3 regions of the Buttiauxella sp. 3AFRM03 genome follow, and region 1 is predicted to be linked to each of the others. Evidence: riboswitches for the same ligand, from Rfam matches in the RefSeq annotation. Region 1 holds a riboswitch; each other region holds the start of a gene.

Region 1 (4,332 bases):
GCGGCGATGTCATCTTCGGCTCGTTGCTGGCGATGTTATTTACCAGCATTTATCCGCAGCGCGCCTTTATCCACTGGCGCATACAAATGGCGAACTTCGTCACTGCCTTTGGTCGGGTTTACAACGCGGGCTTCTCACCTAATTTATTAGAGCGCCCAAGGCTTGAAAAACACTTACACAAAGTGTTGAGTGATGTCGTAAGAATGCGTGCACTCATCGGGCCAAGCAGCAAAGAAACGCATATTCAAAAGTCTATCTTCGAGGCAATACAAACCGTCAGCCGCAATCTGGTGTGCACTCTTGAGTTGCAGGTCAACGCTTACTGGGCATCAAGGGAAAGCCACTTCCTGATGATCAACGCACACACGCTGCGCGAAACGCAACAAATGACCCAGGGCACGCTTGCCGCCATCGCACTGGCCTTGCACGATGGCAACCCGTCGACGATTTCAGCGAACAATGAAAAGCTGACTGAAATCGTCAGCGAGTTGCGCGAGCTCATACAAAATGGCCAAAATGGGAAACTTCAGGAAACGCCTATTCATGGTTACGTCTGGCTGAGTCTGGAACTTGCTCGTCAACTAGAATTGCTGTCGCAGTTGATCTGTCGCGCGTTACGCAAATAATTGCTCAGCCTGGTGTGAATTGCTGGTTTCGATTCAGCAGCAATTGAGGTTAAGATAGCGAAACAATGAATTATCAGCGGCTGCCGCTACCATTAAGGTTATCTTATGGCGGCTGTCTTAACGAATCCGAGTATGAAATTAGCAGGGGTATAAAAATGGAACCAATCAAACCATCTTTCCAGGACGTGCTTGAGTTCGTGCGTCTGTTCCGTCGCAAAAACAAACTGCAGCGTGAAATCCAGGACGTACAGAAAAAGATCCGTGATAACTCAAAACGTGTTCTGCTGCTTGATAACCTGAGCGACTACATCAAACCGGGTATGAGCATTGAAGCTATTCAAGGCATCATCGCCAGCATGAAAACCGACTATGAAGACCGTGTTGATGACTACATCATCAAAAACGCTGAACTGTCTAAAGAGCGTCGTGAAATTTCCAAAAAACTGAAAGTCATGGGCGAAATCAAGGCCGATTAATTAGCTGTCGTAGTGTGGATAAGCGAAAGCGTCATCCACCGTTTGCGCCAGTGTTGTCGGATGGCGCTTCGCTTAGCTGACCTACGCAGAGTTTTTCCAACAGTGTTACCAACCGCCGCCAGGCGGTTTTTTTTATCCCCAGTCTCTGGGGGCAGATACGCGTCAGCGACATTTACCGTAAAGATTAAAAAATCAGTAAAAATTGTCATAGCGCAACTCTCGAAATCTATTAGCTTTTACACTGTGTCTGCTTTTAAATATTTAAGAGTGTGATGCTTTGAAGGTCATGCTCGCAATAACTGACTCGTTTATGCCACGCGATTAACCAAAATAGTCCGTGGCTGGGAAGGGGGTGACAATCCCCCGCAGCCCCCGCTGCTGTGATGCCGACGAACCCGCAAAACCACTGATCTAATGATTGGGAAGGGCGGGCGAGAGAGACGCTAAGCCAGAAGACCGACTTGTCATCCTTATTCTCAACAACTCCTTCGGTGGGAAGTCAGTTGTCATCAGATGCGTGCAGCCTCAGGGTGCGCGTACGTGCTGACATCCGTGCTTTGCCGAAACAGTGATAAGGCAACCATGGCAGCGGCAGCAAAACACGCATTCGTCATTGCAGGCACCAGCAGCGGCTGTGGTAAAACCACCGTCACGCTCGGGCTGCTCCGCGCCTTCATGCAACGCAACCTTTGCGTTCAACCCTTCAAAATTGGCCCCGACTACCTCGACAGCGGTTGGCACAGTGCAGTAAGTGGCATTGCCTCGCGCAATCTCGATGCTTTCATGTTGCCCACTTCCACGCTAAATGGTTTGTTCGCTAAACAAATGCAGCACGCAGATGTCGCCGTCATCGAAGGGGTGATGGGGTTGTACGACGGCTACGGCACCGACCCCAACTATTGCAGCAGCGCCGCGATGGCTAAACAGCTCGGTTGCCCGGTGATATTGCTGGTCGACGGCAAAGCGGTGTCTACCTCCATTGCCGCCACTGTCATGGGCTTCCAGCGCTTTGACCCAACGCTAAACATCGCAGGCGTTATCCTCAATCGCGTCAACAGCGACAGCCACTACCAGTTACTTGCTGATGCCATCACCCGTTACTGCGGCTTGCCCGTCTTAGGGCGCTTGCCGGTGATGGCCGATGTCGAGTTACCGTCGCGCCACCTCGGCCTGGTTCCGGCACAAGAACACTCCCCGCAAGATGAACGCTGGCAGCGCCTGGTGCAGCAAATTGAAGAAACCGTTAACCTCGACCATCTTCTGGCGTTATCTCGCCTTAATACCCTGCCTCAGGGTGCTGCGCCCGCCATTGCTGATGCCGCACTGGCCGACGGGCTAACACTCGCCCTTGCTGAAGACGAAGCTTTCAACTTCTACTATCCCGATAACCTCGAAATGCTCGAGCACGCCGGGGTGAAAATCCAGCGCTTCAGCCCGCTGCATGACGCAAAAATCCCTGACTGCCAGATGATTTGGCTTGGCGGTGGTTACCCCGAAGTCCATGTGGCAAAACTCGCCGCGAACAGTCGCATGCGCGAATCCCTGCAAGCTGCCCATCAACAGCACATTCCGCTGTATGCCGAATGTGGCGGCTTAATGTATTTGGGCGAAACGCTGACTGACAGCGAAGGCGAAACCCACGCGATGTGCGGCGTGTTGCCAGGCCATAGCCAGATGGGCCAACGCCTGACACGTTTTGGCTATTGCGAGGCCACCGCTGTGCAAAACACCTTGCTGGCGAAAAAAGGCGAAACCTTGCGTGGCCACGAATTTCATTACTCCGATTTCAACGGCCCGTTGCCCGCAGCGTTAGATTGCTGCAAATGGCGTGATGGTGTCGCCGTTTCCCGCTGGCAGGGAGGCGTTCAGCAGCAGGCGACTTTTGCCAGCTACCTGCATGTCCATTTCGCTCAACGCGCGAATTTGCTCAACCCCTGGCTAACGCTTGCGAGGAATCACCTATGACATTGCTTGCCTGGGCCATGGCCTGGCTGCTGGATTACTGGTTTGGCGACCCGCCGCACTGGCCTCATCCGGTGCGCTGGATAGGCAATCTAATCACCGTAACCCAACGCATTATTCGCCAATTTTGCAAAAGTGACCGCGCGCTGAAAATCGGTGGTGGCGTGCTGTGGCTGGTGGTGGTCGGCACCACATGGGGCGTGAGCTGGGGCGTATTGTATCTCGCCAACCTGCTGCATCCGTGGCTCGGGTGGTTAGTCGAAGTGTGGATGATTTACACCGTACTTGCCGCACGTTGCCTGAGCGATGCCGCACTCGACGTTTACCGCGCGCTCAAACATGGAACCCTTGCCGAAAGCCGCGAAAAATTGTCGTGGATTGTTGGGCGCGACACCTCGCAACTTGAGCGCCCGCAAATCACTCGCGCGGTGGTAGAAACCGTGGCTGAAAATAGTGTCGATGGCGTGATAGCTCCGCTGTTTTTCCTGCTGTTAGGCGGCGCACCGCTGGCGATGGCCTACAAAGCGGTCAACACGCTGGACTCGATGGTGGGGTACAAAACTGAAAAATACCGTGCCATTGGTTATGTCAGCGCCCGGCTCGATGACCTTGCCAATTATTTTCCTGCTCGCCTGAGCTGGCTGCTACTGACCATCGCCGCTTTTTGCTTACGGGCTAATCCCCGTCAGGCTCTGCGCATTGGCTGGCGCGATCGCTATCAACACAGCAGCCCAAACTGTGCCTGGTCTGAAGCCACGGTTGCAGGCGCACTAGGGATCAGGCTCGGTGGGCCGAACACCTATTTTGGCGAGCGGGTAGAAAAACCGTGGATGGGCGATGAGCATCGCGGCGTCGCCATCGACGACATTACCCGCACTATTCAACTGATGATGTTGGCTTCCCTGTTGGCTTTACTGCTCTTTGCTGCCATGCGCGCACTCGTGCTCGGCATCGCTTAAGGACACCCGATGAACTACCTGCAACAACCGCAGCTTATTGAACAACACAGCTTTGAAATCATTAGCGAAATAATTGCTGCTGAGCACCCAGCGTATCGTTTTAACGATGCGACCGAGGAAGCGATAATCAAACGGGTTATCCACACCACCGCCGATTTCGAGTGGCTGGATATTCTGTGGTTTTCGCCGGATGTCATTGCACAACTGACAAACAGTTTGCAGCGCGGCTGCACCTTGTACACCGACACCACCATGGCGCTCTCAGGCATTAATAAAACCCTGTTGGCCGAGTTTGGTTGCAGTTGCCGC
Region 2 (4,332 bases), 2.0 Mb from region 1:
AATGAAGGAAGGGCAATGAAACAGTTACAAGATAGAGGTACGCTCGGGTTAGCGTTTATTGCAGGCCTTGCGATCAACGGAACGTTTGCCGCAGTGTTCAGCTCGGTTGTGCCGTTTTCCATTTTTCCAATTATCGCGCTGGTGCTGACGGTGTACTGTTTGCATCAACGCTACCAAAACCGCACGATGCCGGTGGGTTTGCCAAGTATCGCAGCGGCTTGTTTCGTGTTGGGCGTGTTGCTGTATAGCGCAGTGGTACGCGCTGAATATCCAGCTATTGGCTCCAACTTCTTGCCAGCGGTTCTTTCGGTCGCATTGTTGTTCTGGATTGGTATTAAAATCCGCGCACGTAAATCCCAGGTGACGGAATAGCAGCCTGCTCTAAAACAAAAACGGACGCCGAGGCGTCCGTTTTGCTATTTGCGTGTTAGCCACACACCGCATTCCATATGGTGCGTGTACGGGAATTGGTCAAATAGCGCCAGCCGTGACACGTTATGGGTTTCGCTTAATGTTTCCAGGTTCTCGCAAAGGGTTTGCGGGTTGCAGGAGATATAAAGGATGCGCGGATACGCCTGCACCATTTTCACGGTGTCAGCATCCAGACCACTGCGTGGTGGATCGACGAAAATGGTTTCGCACTGGTAGCTTTTCAGGTCGATACCTTTCAGGCGGTTAAACTCGCGCACGCCATTCATCGCCTGGGTAAAATCTTCCGCGGCCATACGAATGATTTGCACGTTTTCAATTTCATTCGCTTCAATATTGTATTGCGCGGCAGCAACAGACGGCTTGGCGATTTCAGTTGCCAGCACGCGATTAAAGTTGCGAGCCAGTGCCAGCGAGAAGTTACCGTTACCGCAATACAGTTCCAGCAGATCGCCTTTTGAACCGTGCGTGGCATCCAGCGCCCATTCCAGCATATGAACATTCATCGCCGCGTTGGGTTGCGTGAAACTGTTTTCCACCTGGCGATAAATCATCTCTTTACCGGCAACAGTCAAACGCTCATCGATGAAATCCTGATCCAGCTCGATTTTGGTTTTGGTCGCACGGCCAATTAAATGAACATTGAAACCCTGAGCCCGCAGATTGTCGCGCAGTGCTTCAGCGTGTTGCTGCCACTCTTCACCCAATTTCCGGTGGTAAAGCATCGAGACAACCGCCTGGTTGCTCATCGTCGTCAGATAATCAATCTGGAAGAGTTTGTGGCGCAGGGCGGGAATATCACGCACGCCGTCGAGCATCGCAGGCATCAACGCGTTGATAAGTGTGCTGGCTGCCGGGAAGGTGTTAACCCGGATGCGCTGCTTTGTCTCCTGGTCAAACATGATGTGGTACAGGTCGTCTTCATCATGCCAGATACGAAATTCAGCACGCATCCGATAGTGGCTGGTTGGCGAACGGAACACCTCCGGCGCTGGTGCTGCAAAAGGGGCCATCATGCTTTGCAAGCGGGCGACTTTTTCGGCCAGTTGCGCGTCGTACTGTTCAATTGGGAGATGTTCGGGAGTCATGAGCTGCTACCTGTTAATAAAGTCAAACTACGCGGCGATTGTAGGGAATAGGTTGATGATGTCCAGTGCTGTTGCATTTTGATGTGTCTGGACAATCTTATTAACAAAATCGTAGCATAGCGCTTCCGGCCTTTTTACATGAGTTAAAAGGGAACCCAGTGCAACTCTGGGGCTGACGCGCAGCGGTAAGGAACGGTGGGATGAGCGCCAAGTGCAGACACTGCTAAACAAAGCGGGAAGTCATCATCCAGTAGTCACACACCTCCAAGCCCGAAGACCTGCCGGTATACGTCGCAATCTGCATAACTATCGCGTGCTATCGGTTATGTCTGCGGCATCCTTATTGGAAAGCGGATGCTTATTAAAATGATGGTAAAAAAACTTTCGCTGCTTACGGCTCTGTCCGTAACGGCTTTTTCAGGCTGGGCGCAAGACAGCAATTCTGACGATACTCTGGTGGTAACGGCCAACCGTTTTCAGCAACCCGTCAATACCGTTCTGGCGCCAACTGATATTGTGACCCGGGAAGAGATCGACCAATGGCAGGCAAAATCGATGAACGATGTCATGCGTCGTTTACCTGGCGTCGATATTGCTCAGTATGGTGGTCTTGGGCAGAGTTCTTCAATGTCTGTCCGTGGCACCAGCGCCAGCCATGTATTGGTGCTGGTGGATGGTATTCCGCTTGCCCGCCCTGGCATTTCCAACTCCTCGGATGTTAGCCAAATCCCGATTTCTTTAGTGCAGCGCGTGGAATACATTCGTGGCCCACGTTCCGCGGTTTACGGTTCTGGCGCGATTGGCGGCGTGGTTAACATCATCACGCAGAGCGATGAAGAAAAGTCGCAAATCAATGCGGGTGTGGGTTCGGATAGCTATCAGCAATATGATGGTTCCTGGCGCCAGCGTTTTGGCGATACGGTAGCGACAGTGTCTGGCTCATACGAAACCACTAAGGGTTTTAACGTTCAGCCGCATTCTACTTATAGCGGTGATAACGATAGAGATGGTTACCGTAGCAAAAGCTATTGGGCTGGCCTGGAGCATAAGTTTAGCGAGGAGTTTGACGGCTTCTTCCGTACTTATGGCTATTCCAACAACAGCGATTACGATTTAGGTGCGCCTCCTTATACTCCGGCGTATAGCGCAGACGAGCATCAACTCTATAACCAGAACTACGATGCGGGCCTGCGTTTCCATTCCGGGATCTACTCTTCGCAGCTGTTGGCGAGCTATCAAAAAGTGAAGGACTATAACTATAGCAGCGTGTATGGCCGCTATAACGACGGTACGACGCTCGACTATATGACCCAACGCAACGTCCAGTGGGGTAACAACTTTGTTGTCGGGAATGGCTCGATCAGCGCAGGTATTGATTGGCAGCAACAGCGTCTGACTTCTTCTGACACAGTCATGTCTGACAGTTATAACCGTGATAACACGGGCGTCTACTTGAGTGGTCAGCAGCAGTTTGGCGATGTGACCCTGGAAGCTTCAGGTCGTGAAGACCACGACGAGCAATTCGGTTGGCACGGTACATGGCAAACCGCGGCTGGATGGGAATTCGTTGAAGGGTATCGTGCGACAGTTTCTTATGGCACGGGCTTCCTTGCACCTTCCCTCGGGCAACAATATGGCTCCACGCGCTTTGGTATCGACTCCAATCCAAATCTGAAACCAGAAGAATCCAAACAATGGGAAGCTGGGCTTGAAGGATTAACAGGTCCTGTGGACTGGCGTTTGTCTGCTTATCACTACACGATTGAAAATCTGATTACCTACTACTCCGACCCGGTCACTTATGACGGGTCTTATGACAACATCAAATCTGCGACTATCAAAGGACTGGAATGGGTCGGTAGCGTGGATACTGGCATCTTTACTCATAAGCTAACGTTGCAGTATATGGATCCGCGTGATGACCAGAGTGATGAAGTGCTGGCTCGCCGCGCTAAGCGCCAGGCTAAGTACCAGCTCGACTGGGTGATGTTTAACGTGAATATGGATGTAGCGTGGCAGTATTACGGCAAACGCTACGACAACAACACCTCTGCTTATAACCCGACTCAGCAAATTTTGCCGAGTTATAGCACAGTTGATGTAGCGGCTTCATATCCGGTCACCTCTCATCTCACTGTTCGTGGTAGAATCGCCAACCTGTTCGATAAAGATTACGAGACGGTTTATGGCTATCAAACCCCAGGACGGGAATACTATCTCTCTGGCAGCTATACCTTCTAATACACGTCCCACCGTACTGGTTTTTGACTCCGGTGTCGGTGGGCTTTCTGTGTATGATGAAGTCCGGCAGCTTTTGCCTGACCTGCACTACATTTATGCTTTCGACAACGTAGCATTCCCCTACGGCGAGAAAAGCGAAGAGTTCATTGTTGAACGCGTAGTCGAAATTGTTACTGCGGTTCAGGAACGCTACCCACTCGCACTCGCCATCATCGCCTGTAATACGGCAAGTACCGTCTCACTTCCCGCTCTGCGTGAGAAATTCGCATTCCCTGTGGTGGGCGTCGTTCCTGCTATTAAGCCGGCAGCGCGTTTGACGACTAACGGCGTTGTAGGTTTGCTGGCGACTCGCGGCACTGTTCGCCGCCCTTATACTCACGAACTGGTCGCACGCTTTGCGTCGGAATGCAAAATCGAAATGCTCGGTTCGGCAGAGCTGGTGGAATTAGCGGAAGCCAAGCTGCATGGTCAGCCTGTAGATCTTGAGGAACTACGCAAGATTCTTCGTCCATGGCTGCGAATGAAGGAGCCGCCAGATACCGTGGTATTAGGTTGCACCCATTTCCCTCTATTA
Region 3 (4,332 bases), 730 kb from region 1:
ACACCGGTGCCTCGAAGGATTCGCTCATCACGCCTCCCGCAGGTGATACAGCACGGCGTTGACGATGGCGGCGGCGACATTACTACCGCCCTTACGCCCGCGTGCAGCAATGGCCGGAAGGTCGCTGGCAATCAGCGCATCTTTCGACTCTTCGGCGCCGACGAACCCGACAGGAACGCCAACCACAGCACGCACCGGGGTCGCCTTTTCCAGCAAGCGGAACAGTGCGGTTGGCGCGTTACCAAAGACAAAGATCTTTTCGCCTTCTTCTTGCATCGCCAGATCAACCGCCGCCATAGAGCGCGTGATCGCCAGTTCTTTCGCCTGGTGGACAACGTGGGGATGGCTGATATAGCAACGGCACTCGCCACCGAAACTGGCTAACAGCGTTTTATTGATCCCGGAAAGCGCCATCGTGGTGTCAGTGTAAATCGTGCAGCCGCTGCGCAACGCGGCGCACAAGTTGTCCAGCGCATGTTCGGAAAACCATAAAATATCCAGCCAGTCGAAATCGGCGGTGGTATGGATAACCCGTTTAATCACCGCCTCGTGCAGCTCGCTGGCAAAACGGTATTCTGGCCGGGTTTCCCGGACAATCTCGTCGATAATGACGAAGCTTTTGGCTTCAATCGCTTGTGGTTGTTGTATGTAATTCATCATATTGCCCTCAAACCGCTCCAGACCAGATAACCCGCGCCAGCGCAAACAGCAGCAGCGCCAGCGTGGAAGCCACCCACATCAATTGAATCGTTGCTGAAATATCGCCAACGGCTATCTCGCGGGAAGCCTCTCCGAGCCAGGGTTTGTCCATCCGTTGCCCGAAGTATTCATTTGGCCCGCCGAGACGAATACCTAACGCCCCTGCCACCGTAGCCTCCGACCAACCGCAGTTGGGGCTGCTGTGGTTGTAGCGATCGCGCCAGCCAATACGCAGCGCGTCGATGGCATTGTTGCGGCACATCCACGCGGCAGCACTCAGCAATAACCAACTGATACGCGCCGGAATGAAGTTGGCGAGGTCGTCCATTCGCGCACTAACCATACCGATTGCACGGTATTTTGGGTGTTTGTAGCCGACCATCGAATCCAGCGTGTTGACGGCTTTGTAGGCCATCGCCAGTGGCGCGCCGCCGAGCAGTAAAAAGAACAGTGGTGCTATCACGCCGTCCACGGTGTTCTCCGCAACGGTTTCCACTACCGCGCGATTGATTTGCGGCATTTGCAATTGGGAAGTGTCGCGCCCGACAATCCAGGCGAGTTTTTTGCGGCTTTCCTCGAGATTGCCCTCACTTAACGGCAGCTCCACGTCACGCGCGGCGTCATCGAGGCTGCGGGCAGCAAGCACCGTGAAAATCATCCACACTTCGACAATCCAGCCCAACCAGGGGTGAATGGCATTGGCAAAATGCAGCAGCCCCCACGCCACGCCGAAGGTGGTGCCAACCACGCAGAGCCACATCAAACCACCGCCGATGGACAAGGCCGCTTCGCTACGGCAGTAACGCCGGACGATACGTTGTGCCAACGCTGTCAGTGCGCCAATCCAGCGCACCGGATGCGGCCAGTGGTGAGGGTCGCCCAGCAGACGATCCAGAATCCACGCCACCGCCCAGGCCAGGAGTGTCATTTCGCTCTCCTGGCTGCACTTATCCAGCGATTAAGCAGCGTGGGACGCTGGGCAAAATGAATATGCAGATAGCTGGCGAAGGTATTTCCCACCTGCCAGCCACCCGACCACGCCTGTAAAACTGCGCCGTCGCGGGTTTTGCTGCACGCCATCACCGCAGGGATTTGCGGCGTAAATTCAGAATAATGAAACTCGTGACCACGCAGCGTTTCGCCTGTGTCAGCCAGCAAGGTGGGCGCCAGCGCCCGGCTTTCGCAGTAGCCAAAGCGGGTTAATTTTTTGCCCATCGCGCTATGGCCTTGAATAGCGCCGACCATCGGATAAGTCGCGCCGTGGCTGTCTTGTAGCGAACTGCCGAGGTACATCAAGCCGCCGCATTCGCCATAAATCGCCACGCCTCGTTGGTGGGCTGCGAGGATTTGAGCGCGCATGGTGTGGTTCGCGGATAGCTTTTCGGCGTAGAGTTCCGGATAGCCACCGCCGAGCCAAATCATCTGACATTCCGGTAACTGGCTGTCATGCAGCGGGCTGAAGCGCACAATGCGCACGCCAGCACGCTCAAGAAGAGAAATGTTATCGGGGTAATAGAAGTTGAACGCCTCGTCATCGGCCAGCGCCAGCGTTAACCCTGCTCCACTGCCGGCGGCTGGCAGTTCAGGCCACGCCCCTGAAGGGAGCGCATCACAGACGCTGAGTGCCAGCAACTGGTCGATATCCAGCGTTTTTTCAAGCTGGCTGGCGAAGTCTGCCCAGGGTTGTGAATTGACGACCGACTCGCGTGCGGTGACCAGCCCCAAATGCCTTTCCGGTAACGAAACCCCTTCAACACGGGGAACGTAGCCCAACACCGGCACGCCGCAGTAGCGTTCAATAGCGCTTTTCAACAACTGGTAATGGCTTTCGCTATTCACGCGGTTGACGATCACGCCCGCCAGCTTTAATGCGGGGTCAAAATGTTGAAACCCCATGACCGTCGCGGCAATCGACGTCGAAACAGCTTTCCCATCGACCAGCAGAATCACCGGGCAGTTCAGTTGCTTCGCCATCCCTGCGGTGCTGCAATAATCAGGACTGATGCCGTAGCCATCAAACAGCCCCATCACGCCTTCAATCACCGCCACATCCGCATGCTGCATACGTTCGGCAAACAGCGCATTTAACGTGGCAACCGGCAGCATAAAACGGTCAAGGTTCAGGGAGGCAGTCCCGGTCACGGCGCTATGCCAGCCAGTATCAAGATAGTCAGGGCCAACTTTGCAGGGTTGTACACGCAATCCGCGCTGTGTGAGGAGGCTAAGCAAACCCAGCGTAACCGTGGTTTTGCCACATCCGCTGGAAGTGCCTGCAACAATGAATGTCCTTTTCCTGGCTGCCATACCCCAATCCTGTTCTGGGCGGTACGGGTGCCAGGATGTGCGTTGACCCAGTCTTGCGACTCGACGCTTCTGAGCAACCCACTTCCCACCGAAGTTGTTGTTTTTAGCTAACAGACTGGTCTTCTGGCTTAGCGTCACTCTCACCCGTCCTTCCCAATCTTGCGATCAGTGGTATCACGGGTTCGTCAGCATCACAGCAGCGGGGGCTGCGGGGGATTTAAACCCCCTTCCCAACCACACAATGTGGTGTATCTATTAGCATTGCAGTTAACCGCGTATGCCGTAAATTCACTGTTGCGCATACGTGGAAACATAATTTAAGAATTCTGTTGAATATCGCCAAATAAAAACTCGACACAGGTTATAGCGCCTAAGCAATTAAATTATTGCGCTACGACAATTTATCAGACCAATTAAATTCGCTTACTTTGACACGCCCCACAATTAATTACCTTTTCGTAAAGCAATAACAAAACCTCACTTTTAAATGAAATAACCCTTACACCAAATAGACAAATAAGTTCATGAAAATAAATCATATTAATATGAAAATAAATCAAAGCCATATTATTAGCGCGCAGATATAACATCTTTATTCTTTTTATCGCCATGGCGGATTAAGCTATATTGTGGAAAATCAATAAATCCTATAAAGCGCCATGTCACTATCGCGCAGATATAATTGAGTGAAAAAGGTGGTCAATGTGGCAGTAGCTCAGTGTCCTGCATCCTGTGGCGAGCTTATCCAGGGGTGGATTGTTGGCGGCGAAAAGCTGGTGTCGTGTCCGGTGGACTGGTACAGCACCGTTGAAGTCACCACTGGCGCTCCGCTAGCAAGCGAACTTCCTCTGTCGCGCGCAATGGTGAAACAGCTGCTGGCGCACTGGCAATATCCCGCAGAGTTGAGCCGTGAAATACGCATTGAGCGCCACTCGACGATTCCGCTCGCCAAGGGAATGGCCAGTAGCACCGCAGATATCGCCGCCACGGCGCTCGCTACCGCGAGTTATTTAGGCCGTGAACTCAGTGAACAAACACTGGCGGCGCAGTGTGTTGCACTCGAACCCACCGACAGCACTATTTTTCGCAGCCTGACGTTGTTTGACCATAACAAAGGTGCGACGCGCATCGCCTGTGACTCGCAACCGGCGCTGGATCTGCTGGTGCTTGAAAGCCCACTGACTTTGCGGACTGCAGATTATCACCGCATGGAAAGAAACACGTTGCTGCAACGGCATGCCCCTGAACTGGAAACAGCCTGGGGGAAAATTCAGCAAGCGTGCGCGCAGAACAACCCACGTTTGATGGGTGAAGCCGCCACGCTTAGCG

What was found. A riboswitch is a leader RNA that binds a small molecule or an ion and turns the genes downstream of it on or off. The one in region 1 is predicted to bind cobalamin.
Region 2: it holds a riboswitch for cobalamin, as region 1 does, so the genes downstream of both, btuB (TonB-dependent vitamin B12 receptor BtuB) here and D8682_RS24200 (cobyrinate a,c-diamide synthase) in region 1, are expected to answer to the same signal.
Region 3: it holds a riboswitch for cobalamin, as region 1 does, so the genes downstream of both, D8682_RS20825 (cobyrinate a,c-diamide synthase) here and D8682_RS24200 (cobyrinate a,c-diamide synthase) in region 1, are expected to answer to the same signal.

What each region holds. Positions count from the first base shown of each region.
Region 1 covers NZ_CP033076.1:4,873,480-4,877,811, forward strand. The annotation lists gene D8682_RS24190 (FUSC family protein) at 1-626, shown strand, start outside; gene D8682_RS24195 (DUF496 family protein) at 782-1,102, shown strand; cobalamin riboswitch at 1,405-1,582, shown strand; gene D8682_RS24200 (cobyrinate a,c-diamide synthase) at 1,685-3,067, shown strand; gene cbiB (adenosylcobinamide-phosphate synthase CbiB) at 3,064-4,023, shown strand; gene D8682_RS24210 (cobalt-precorrin-8 methylmutase) at 4,033-4,332, shown strand, end outside.
Region 2 covers NZ_CP033076.1:2,864,774-2,869,105, reverse strand. The annotation lists gene fabR (HTH-type transcriptional repressor FabR) at 1-1, shown strand, start outside; gene D8682_RS14870 (YijD family membrane protein) at 16-372, shown strand; gene trmA (tRNA (uridine(54)-C5)-methyltransferase TrmA) at 417-1,517, opposite strand; cobalamin riboswitch at 1,627-1,818, shown strand; gene btuB (TonB-dependent vitamin B12 receptor BtuB) at 1,887-3,758, shown strand; gene murI (glutamate racemase) at 3,703-4,332, shown strand, end outside.
Region 3 covers NZ_CP033076.1:4,147,729-4,152,060, reverse strand. The annotation lists gene cbiD (cobalt-precorrin-5B (C(1))-methyltransferase CbiD) at 1-28, opposite strand, end outside; gene D8682_RS20835 (cobalt-precorrin-8 methylmutase) at 28-657, opposite strand; gene cbiB (adenosylcobinamide-phosphate synthase CbiB) at 668-1,627, opposite strand; gene D8682_RS20825 (cobyrinate a,c-diamide synthase) at 1,624-3,003, opposite strand; cobalamin riboswitch at 3,099-3,274, opposite strand; gene D8682_RS20820 (L-threonine kinase) at 3,708-4,332, shown strand, end outside.